DNA from 2 places in the Saccharospirillum sp. ABV4_185 genome. Region 2 is predicted to be linked to the other one. Evidence: predicted binding sites of a transcription regulator. Region 2 holds the regulator's gene; the other holds the start of a gene.
The links. The regulator FNR, encoded in region 2, switches genes on or off when oxygen is low (the NO sensors DNR and NnrR bind a similar motif). The targets are predictions, from matches to a motif close to TTGATNTANATCAA.
Positions count from the first base shown of each region.

Region 1: a site for FNR is predicted at 1,054-1,067, ahead of rutA (pyrimidine utilization protein A). Genes of this name have one in related genera too.

Region 1 is NZ_JBSWUW010000001.1:1,414,190-1,418,506, forward strand. Features, by position in the region: gene rutA (pyrimidine utilization protein A) at 1-986, opposite strand, end outside; gene rutR (HTH-type transcriptional regulator RutR) at 1,258-1,929, shown strand; gene ACXAE6_RS06575 (EamA family transporter) at 2,116-2,964, shown strand; gene ACXAE6_RS06580 (phospholipase A) at 3,092-4,183, shown strand; gene pepQ (Xaa-Pro dipeptidase) at 4,303-4,317, opposite strand, start outside.
Region 2 is NZ_JBSWUW010000001.1:2,486,167-2,490,483, forward strand. Features, by position in the region: gene ACXAE6_RS11675 (bifunctional acetate--CoA ligase family protein/GNAT family N-acetyltransferase) at 1-1,744, shown strand, start outside; gene nudC (NAD(+) diphosphatase) at 1,756-2,586, shown strand; gene ccoM (cytochrome c oxidase subunit CcoM) at 2,541-2,687, opposite strand; gene fnr (fumarate/nitrate reduction transcriptional regulator Fnr) at 2,794-3,534, opposite strand; gene ttcA (tRNA 2-thiocytidine(32) synthetase TtcA) at 3,649-4,317, opposite strand, start outside.

The DNA.
Region 1 (4,317 bases), 1.1 Mb from region 2:
AGCATTACGCCTTCGGTGCCGTTGACCTCAGCGATTTCATCGAGCATGGCGGCCACGCTTTCATAGGAGCCGACCAGGGTGCCCATATTGATGTTGACGGCGGATGTGGGGTCGGCCATCTGGCGCACGTTGGTGTCGCCCTTGGATTTGGTATCGGCGGCGCCCTGTACGCCCAGCCAGGCAACGGCTTCTTCATCGACGCCTTCTTTATAGCTTTCCCATTTGGCACGGGCAGCGGCGTCGGTTTCATCGGCGATGACCATAAACAGCGGGCAGGCTTTAACGTCGCGTTGCGATGCTTCGGCGGCTTTGACCAGTCGTTCGGCGGTGGGTGCAAAGGCTTTTGGCGTGTTCACGCCCTTGCCGAAACAGAAGGCGTAGTTGGCGTACTTGGCGGTGAAGGCGAGGCCGGCGTCGCTTTGACCGGCGCAGATAATCTGCAGCGGGCCTTTGGGTTTGGGGCTGACGCGGCAATCGTCCATCTGGAAATAATCGCCTTTAAAATCACTTTTGCCGGTCTGCCACAGCTCGGTAAGAATTTCGGCGTATTCGGTTAAATAATCGTAGCGGTAAGCGAAGAATTCATCGCCCGGCCACAAGCCCATTTGCGAGTATTCCGGTTTCTGCCAACCGGTGACCAGGTTGATGCCGAAACGACCATTGGAAATGGAGTCGATGGTCGAGGCCATGCGCGCAGCGATCGCCGGTGGCACGGTCAGGGTAGCGGCGGTAGCGAACAATTGAATCTTGCTGGTGACCGCAGCCAGGCCCGCCATCAGGGTGAAGGATTCCAGATTGTGATCCCAGAATTCGGTTTCGCCGCCGAAGCCGCGTAGCTTGATCATCGACAGCGCGAAGTCGAAGCCGTAATGCTCGGCGCGTTGGGTGATGGTTTTGTTCAATTCGAACGACGGCATGTACTGCGGTGCGTTTTTGGAAATCAGCCAGCCGTTGTTGCCGATGGGGATAAATACGCCAACCTTCATGATGCTACGTCCTCGTCTGGATGCGAATGCGGTAGCACATTGCAGAAAGCCGGCCAACTCTGTTTTATTGATATAAATCAATTGGTTATCAATTTTTGGTGTATTAAGTTGGACCAAATGGTCTAACTTAGAGCACATGGTTTGTGCAAAAATCCACCAGCGCGAACCATGGCGGTGCAATAAACACTCGATGCAATAACCGATAAGACGCTGGCCGACTGCTTGGTGGTCGATGCTAGAATGAGGCCCGCGAAACCGGCAGGAGACAGCGTTGAACGACAAGACCGCCACTGCGGCAGACCGACCCAAGCGCACGCCGACGGCAGCGTCGATTAAACGTCGTCAGCGCAATCAGGAAATAAAACGCGCGGCCATTCTGGATGCGGCGCTACGCACCTTTTCCCACTACGGCCTGCACGGCGCCAGCCTCGATCAGATCGCTCAGGAAGCGGACGTCTCCAAAACCAATCTGCTCTATTACTTCCCCACTAAAGAAGAATTGTATGTGCAGGTGATGCGCGAGTTGTTGCGCGTCTGGTTATTGCCGTTGAGCAGTTTCAGTGAGGAGCAGGATCCGTTCGAAGCGCTGGGTGATTACCTGCGCATCAAGCTGGAATTTTCGCGCGATAATCCGGAAGAATCGCGGTTGTTTTGTATGGAAATTCTGCAGGGCGCACCGCTGTTATTGGCCGAATTACAACAGCCATTACACGATCGCGTGCAAGCCAAGGTGGCCGTTATTCAATCGTGGATTGATCAGGGCAAACTCAAACCGATTGAACCCTACCATCTGATTTTTTCCATCTGGGCGACGACGCAACATTACGCCGATTTCCGCGTGCAGATCGAAGCGGTCGCGGGCCGTACTCTGGATGATCCTGCTTTCTTTGATGAGACGTTGAGCAATTTAACCGCCCTGTTGCTCGACGGTCTGCGTCCGTGACGCTTTGATGACAGGGTGGTAACCTAGCGGTCACCTACCCATATACGGCTAGGGTTCCGTCGTTTTTCGAGCCTGGACCGAGCGCCGTACTATGCCAAGCCGGGCAGACACCTGATGGACTAAAAGACTCGAGGGGATGGTTAGGGGTGCTCGCGCACGCCTATCTATTTTTGCTTTGGAGTTGTTATGTCCCTCGCTGGTTTCTTACTCGTTTTTGCTGCTGCCCTGTGTCACGCCACCTGGAATTTCCTGCTGAAACGCATCAATGGTGATGCTGCTTTAACCTGGCTGTTTTCTTTTCTGACCGTCATTATTTATTTCCCGCTGGCGGTGTATTTTGCCTGGGACTGGCGCGGCTGGGGCTGGCTGGAAATCGGTTTTATTGTTGGCAGCGCGGTGATCCACATCGGTTATTTTTTGCTGCTGCAACAGGGTTATAGAGTGGGTGATCTGTCGGTGGTGTATCCGACGGCTCGCGCCACCGGCCCGTTGATTTCCACCGTTATGGCGGTGCTGCTTTTTGGCGAACATCTGAGTGCCTGGATGGCCGCTGGCATTGCACTGATTTTATTTGGCGTGCTGAATTTAAGCCGCAAGCCGGGCAGTTCATCACAACCAACCTTTCAGTCCATGGGATTTGGTATTCTGGTCGGTTTGCTGATTGGCAGCTACACGCTCTGGGACGCCCACGCAGTCGCTACCTTGCTGATCCCACCGTTGCTGCTGGATTACGGCTCCAACATCGTGCGTGCCTTGATACTCACGCCGGTCGCTGTGCGACGCTGGTCGTCGGTGCGCGATGTCTGGCAGGCGCACCGCTGGAAGGTGGTCGGCATCGCCGTGTTCAGTCCGTTGGCGTATATTCTGGTGTTGACCGCCATGACCTTTACGCCCCTGGTTTATGTGGCGCCGACCCGGGAAATCAGCGTCTTGTTCAGCGTGCTCTTGGGTTCGTTGTTACTTAATGAAGGCTATCTGCGCCATCGCTTGAGTTGGGCGGTGGTTATGTTGGCCGGCGTGATAGTGTTGCTGTAAAGCAAGATCGACACCAATCGAAGCAGTATCTTGTCTTTGTGGTCAAAAATTGTGCGCTTGTTCGAAACGGCGTGCTTAGACTCTGGTAGGGTGCTGCCTCAATTTGATTCTTAGGATAACCCACTCAATGTTGAAATTTGGCGTCCGGCCAGCCTTCAGAGGTTTCCTCTCGCTGGCATTTGGCCTGCTGGCCGTCGTTATGCCAGTGGTTATGCCAGTCGCGGCAGAAAATACGCCCACAGCGGAAGATACTGAGCAGGAAAAGCAAGAAGAGTCGTCATCACTGACGGCCTATGAGACCTGCCTGATTCGTCTGACGCAAAGTGCCTCCAATATGCTCAGCGCTGGCAACGTTCGTAACTACTGTGCCCGTGAAGCACGGGAACAAGGCGAGACGGCGCAAACCAGTGATACGCCGTTACAGCAGCGCCGCGAAATGGAGCGGCTGGTATTGAACAATCCGTTCAGTTTGTTGCCGCATCGGCCCAATTATTTAATGCCGGTGAATTATTCCGATTTCGATGACGACTCCGCCCAGGTGCCGGGTAACGGCGAATTTCAGCCCATTGAAATTCAGTTTCAGCTGAGTCTGAAGGTGATCGTTGTTGATGGTCTGATCGGTGATCACGGCAATCTGGCGTTTGCCTACACCGGTAAATCGTTCTGGCAGGCCTACAACTTTGATCTGTCATCGCCGTTTCGTGAAACCAACCACGAACCGGAAATGATTCTGACCTTCGCCAACGATTTCGATCTGCTCGGCTTTACCAATGTGTCCAATGCGGTGTCGTTGAATCACGAATCCAACGGCCGCAGTGGTGAAGACTCGCGCAGTTGGAACCGGGTGATTCTGCAAACCCAGTGGGAACGAGATCGACTGCATTTCGAGTTCCGCCCCTGGCTGCGCATACCGGCCCCGGAACCGCGTTTTGAGAACGATCCGTTGGCTGATGACAACCCGGATATTCTCGATTACCTGGGGCACTTCGATTTCACCACCGCCTGGGTGGGCGAGTACAACACCCTCTCGCTGACGGCGCGTAATAACCTCGATCTGGAACATAACCGCGGCGCCATAGAGGCCGGCTGGACCTTCCCCATCTCCGACCACATTCGTGGCCGGGTGCATTACTTCGATGGTTATGGTGAAAGCCTGATCGACTACAGAAGACGCTCCCAGACGTTGGGCATCGGCTTCCAGTTCAGCGGTTGGCTTTAGGGAGCCTGTGAACCACTCCTCCAGGGCTCGGTGCGAGCTAAAACGTTCTGCCGCAAGTGATGCGGCACACCAACGCACTTCGCAGCGCAATGGCCGTAGCCCTTGTTAAGAAGTGCTCCCTAGACAATTTCGGC
Region 2 (4,317 bases):
CCTGGGTCCGGCGATGCTGGCACGGCAGCAGTTGCAGGCGCTCGGTGGACAGTTGGCGCCGGTCGACAAGGTCAGCGAACGGCTGACCGATCTGTGGTATGCCGACGAAACCGGCTACAACCCGGCCATCCTGCCGGCCAACGCCAGCGGCGACGACTATGTGCGAGTGCTGACTGAGTTGGAAAAGGAAGGCGCCATTGGCGGCATTCTGGTGGTGCACGGCCCCAACCGACGCTCCGACCCGACCGAGGTGTCGAAAAAACTGTTGCCCTGGGTTAAACGCAGCCGGCGACTGGTGCTGACCTGCTTTTTGGGCGGCGTCAGTATTGGGCCGGCCCGAGCCGCCTTTGATGCCGCTGGCCTGCTGAATTTCGATTCGCCCAACGACGCCGTCGAGGCGTTTTTTACGCTGGCCAAACATGAAATGGCGCAAGAACGCCTGCGTGAGACGCCAACGTCCATGGCGCTGGGTTTTCAGCCCGATCGCGACCAGGCGTTACAGCTGTTCCGTCAGGCAGAGGAAAACAAACGACGCTATTTCACCTGGGCCGAAGCGCGGATGTTGATGCGGCTTTATGGTTTCCAGATGGTCGATTCCACCTTTGGCGTCGACTTCGACCGGGTGCTGGAACGACTGACCGGGCGCTATTTTCCGGCCTCGCTGCGACTGGTTCATGAAGCCTATTGCTATCCCTTTGCCTACAACGAAACGCCCGCCGAACGTTGGCGTGGTGTGCGTATCGAATTGAATTCTGCGGAAGAATTGCGGCAGGCGCGGGCTGAGCTGGAAGCTGAAAAAGCCGAGCGCTTTCCCAACAGCCGTACGCTTGGTTGGGGCGTACAGCCGATGCGGCGTAAGATCGATCATCTGCAATTCAGTCTGGGTATGACGCGCGATGAAGCCTACGGGCCGTTGATTTTGTTTGGCGAAGGCGGCTCGCGCGCCGATATGCTGGCCGACCGTCAGGTGGCATTGCCGCCGCTCAACGCCAGTCTGGCGCGGCAAATGATTCAGCGCTCACACGGTTATCAGGTTCTGGCTGAGCGTTCTGATCATCTGGAAAAAGATCTGGCGCGTTTGACCCGGGCGTTGAAGACGCTGTCGCAGATGGTCATCGATCTGCCTGAACTGGCCGGGCTGGAAGTGAATATTCTGCTGCAGCCGGGCGAAGAGTTGCTGGTGTTGGGCGTGGCCGCCTGCCGTGGTCCGGCTCAGCGTCCGGCCTTGAATCCCTATCCGAGTGAACTGGTTGAACGTCTGAGCCTGAAAGATGAGCGTTCGGTGCTGATCCGTCCGATTCGCGGTGAAGACGAGCCGTTATTGAAAGCCTTCTTCGGTGGCTTTGACAGCGAAGCCCTGCGTTTGCGCTTTTTCGGCAGCCGGCTGCACTTTGAACATCGAGAACTGGCGACTCTGTGCCAGATCGATTACCGCCGGGAAATGGTCTTTGTGGCGCTCATCGATGGCGCCATCGTCGGTGAAATGCGGCTCTGGACCGATGTGAACACCAACGAGCTGGAGTTCGCCATCATGGTCCTGCCGGCTTATCAGGGCAGCGGTCTGGCCGGTCAGTTGATGCGTAAGACGCTGGATTACGGCCGAGCTCAGGGCGTGGATCGGATCGTGGCGGATGTGTTGGCGGAAAATCAGCCGATGCTCGGTCTTGGCCGGCATTTTGGTTTTAGCGTCGAACCCGACGAAGAAGGCGTGGTTCGGCTAGTCTTGCCGCTGAAAGCGGATTAAGGAGTGCGCTTGTGTTGTATGAATTAGGCCAGCACCGGATTGAACTGCCTGGCTCGGCGCCGGCAGTCCGTTCGGATGACCGGTTATTGCTGTGGCAAGACGGCGAACTGGTCAGTCCGGAGGATAACTGGGTACAACGACGCAGTGATTGGCCGAGCGATCAATTGGTCAGCGAAGAATTTGTTGGCTTGCTCGACGGCCATCCTTATTACACCGCCGAATTGGATAACACCGAAAACTGGCCGAGATTGGGTTTGAGAGACATTGGTCTGCGCAGTGAAACGGCCTTTATGTTGGCGGCGCGAGCTCGTGGTCTGTTGGATTGGCGTCGTCAGCATCGGTTTTGTGGCCAGTGTGGCCAGCCGACAACCAGATTGTCGGGCGAGTCGGCCATGGTCTGTGAGCCCTGCAAGCTGCGCTTTTACCCGCGTGTCAGCCCCTGCGTGATTGTGCTGATTACCCGGGGGCCCCAAGTGCTGCTGGCTCAGGGCGTGCGCCATCGCAGTTCCGGCTGGTACAGCACCCTGGCCGGTTTTGTTGAAACCGGTGAGTCGCTGGAACAGGCGGTACACCGCGAAATCCGCGAGGAAGTCGGCGTCGAGGTAACCAATCTGCGCTATCAGGGCAGTCAGACCTGGCCGTTCCCGCATCAGTTGATGCTCGGCTTCTGGGCCGACTACGCCGGTGGCGACATCGTTCCGGAACCGGGTGAAATTGCTGATGCGCAGTGGTTTCACGTCGACCAGCTGCCGCAATTCCCGCCCGGTTTTTCCATTGCCGGCTATATGATCGAGGCTTACCGGCGTTCCTGGTCGTCCGTTGAGGCGCCATTTTCCGGGTGAGCGCGTAAGTCTTGGCGCACGAACCAGGCAATGCCGCCGAAGAAGGCGAACATCAAACCCACGGTGACTAAGCCAGCGATAACTACAGTGTCGAAATACATGGTTGGAACCCCTTGGACTGGAGGATGCGTTCAGTCTAGGGGAGGTCGGGGAGGGGCTATTGATGTGGATCAAGGCCGCGCCGGCGGCCAGTTGATCCAGATCAATTCAGGCGCTGATGCCCAGTTCCAGGCGCTCGCAATCGGCCAGAGAGGCCATTTGCGTCAGCGCATCGAGATCGACGATTTCGATATCCCGCGCACTGCTGCTATCGGCCAGGATGCCCTGGCGCTGAAAACGGGTGAAGACGCGGCTGACGGTCTCTACCGCCATGCCCAGATAGTTGGCAATGTCACTGCGCGCCATGGTCAACCGGAACTGGGTACCGGAGTAGCCGCGGCGGCGGAAACGGGCAGCGAGGTTGAGCAGGAAGGAGGCGATGCGTTCCTCGGCGCTCTTCTTGCTCAGCAGCAACATCATTTGTTGGTCTTCACGCAGTTCGCGCCCCATCAAACGCAGCAGTTGGCGACGCAACTCTGGCAACTGGCCCGATAACGCATCCAGACGATCAACCGGAATTTCACAGACGTTGGTGGTTTCCAGGGCGCGGGCCGAGGCTGGGTAAACCGGAGAGTCGTAGGCGTCCAGGCCAACCAGTTCGCTGGCCAGATGGAAACCGGTGATCTGTTCATCACCTTCCTGAGTCAGCGTATAGGTTTTAACGGTACCGGTCCGTACAGCAAAGACCGAATTGAAAGGTTCACCCTGCGCAAACAGTAACTCGCCTTTTTTGATCGGTCGGCCACGGCGGATGATCGCATCCAGTTTATCCATTTCACTGGTTTTCAGTGACAGCGGCAGGCACAACGGATGCAGACTGCAATTGCTGCAGTGAGTGGTCAGCGACATCGTTTCTCTCCCGTCCAAGGGTGGGATAATCACCTTCCTACAGCCAGAGTAGAACGCCGATTATCTGTTGTTCGCCATCTTAGCCGAAACCGTCGTGCTGTACAGGGTTGTGGCTCAATCGTCGTTCGGCGGAACCCAGGTATTGACGCGGGTTTGCGCCATTGGGCTGTACTCACTGCCTTCATTAACCGGCGCTAATGGGATGCCCGTCGCCTGTAGCGATAGAAAATCGAATTGCTCACGGTCCGCCAGTTGGGACGGTGCGATGTTCTGGATGGACCGAAAAATATTTTCGACTCGACCGGGATGCTGTTTTTCCCAGTCGCGCAGCATGGCTTTGATGGATTGACGCTGCAGATTGTCCTGCGAACCACAGAGGTTGCATGGAATGATCGGGAATTCCCGCTCGATGGCGTATTGCTCGATATCGCTTTCGCGGCAATAGGCCAACGGCCGGATCAGCACATTGGTGCCGCTGTCGGACAACAGTTTGGGGGGCATGGCTTTCAGCTTGCCGCCGTGAAACATGTTCAGAAACAGCGTTTCCAGAATATCGTCACGATGGTGGCCTAAGGCAACCTTGGTGGCACCGATCTGATCGGCAAAGGCATAGAGCGTGCTGCGTCGCAGCCGCGAGCAGATACCGCAGGTGGTTTTGCCCTCCGGTACCATTTCCTGAACCACGCTGTAAGTATCGCGTTCCAGGATGTGGTAAGGCACGCCCAGGTTTTTCAGGTACTGCGGCAGGATGTGTTCCGGGAAACCCGGTTGTTTCTGATCGAG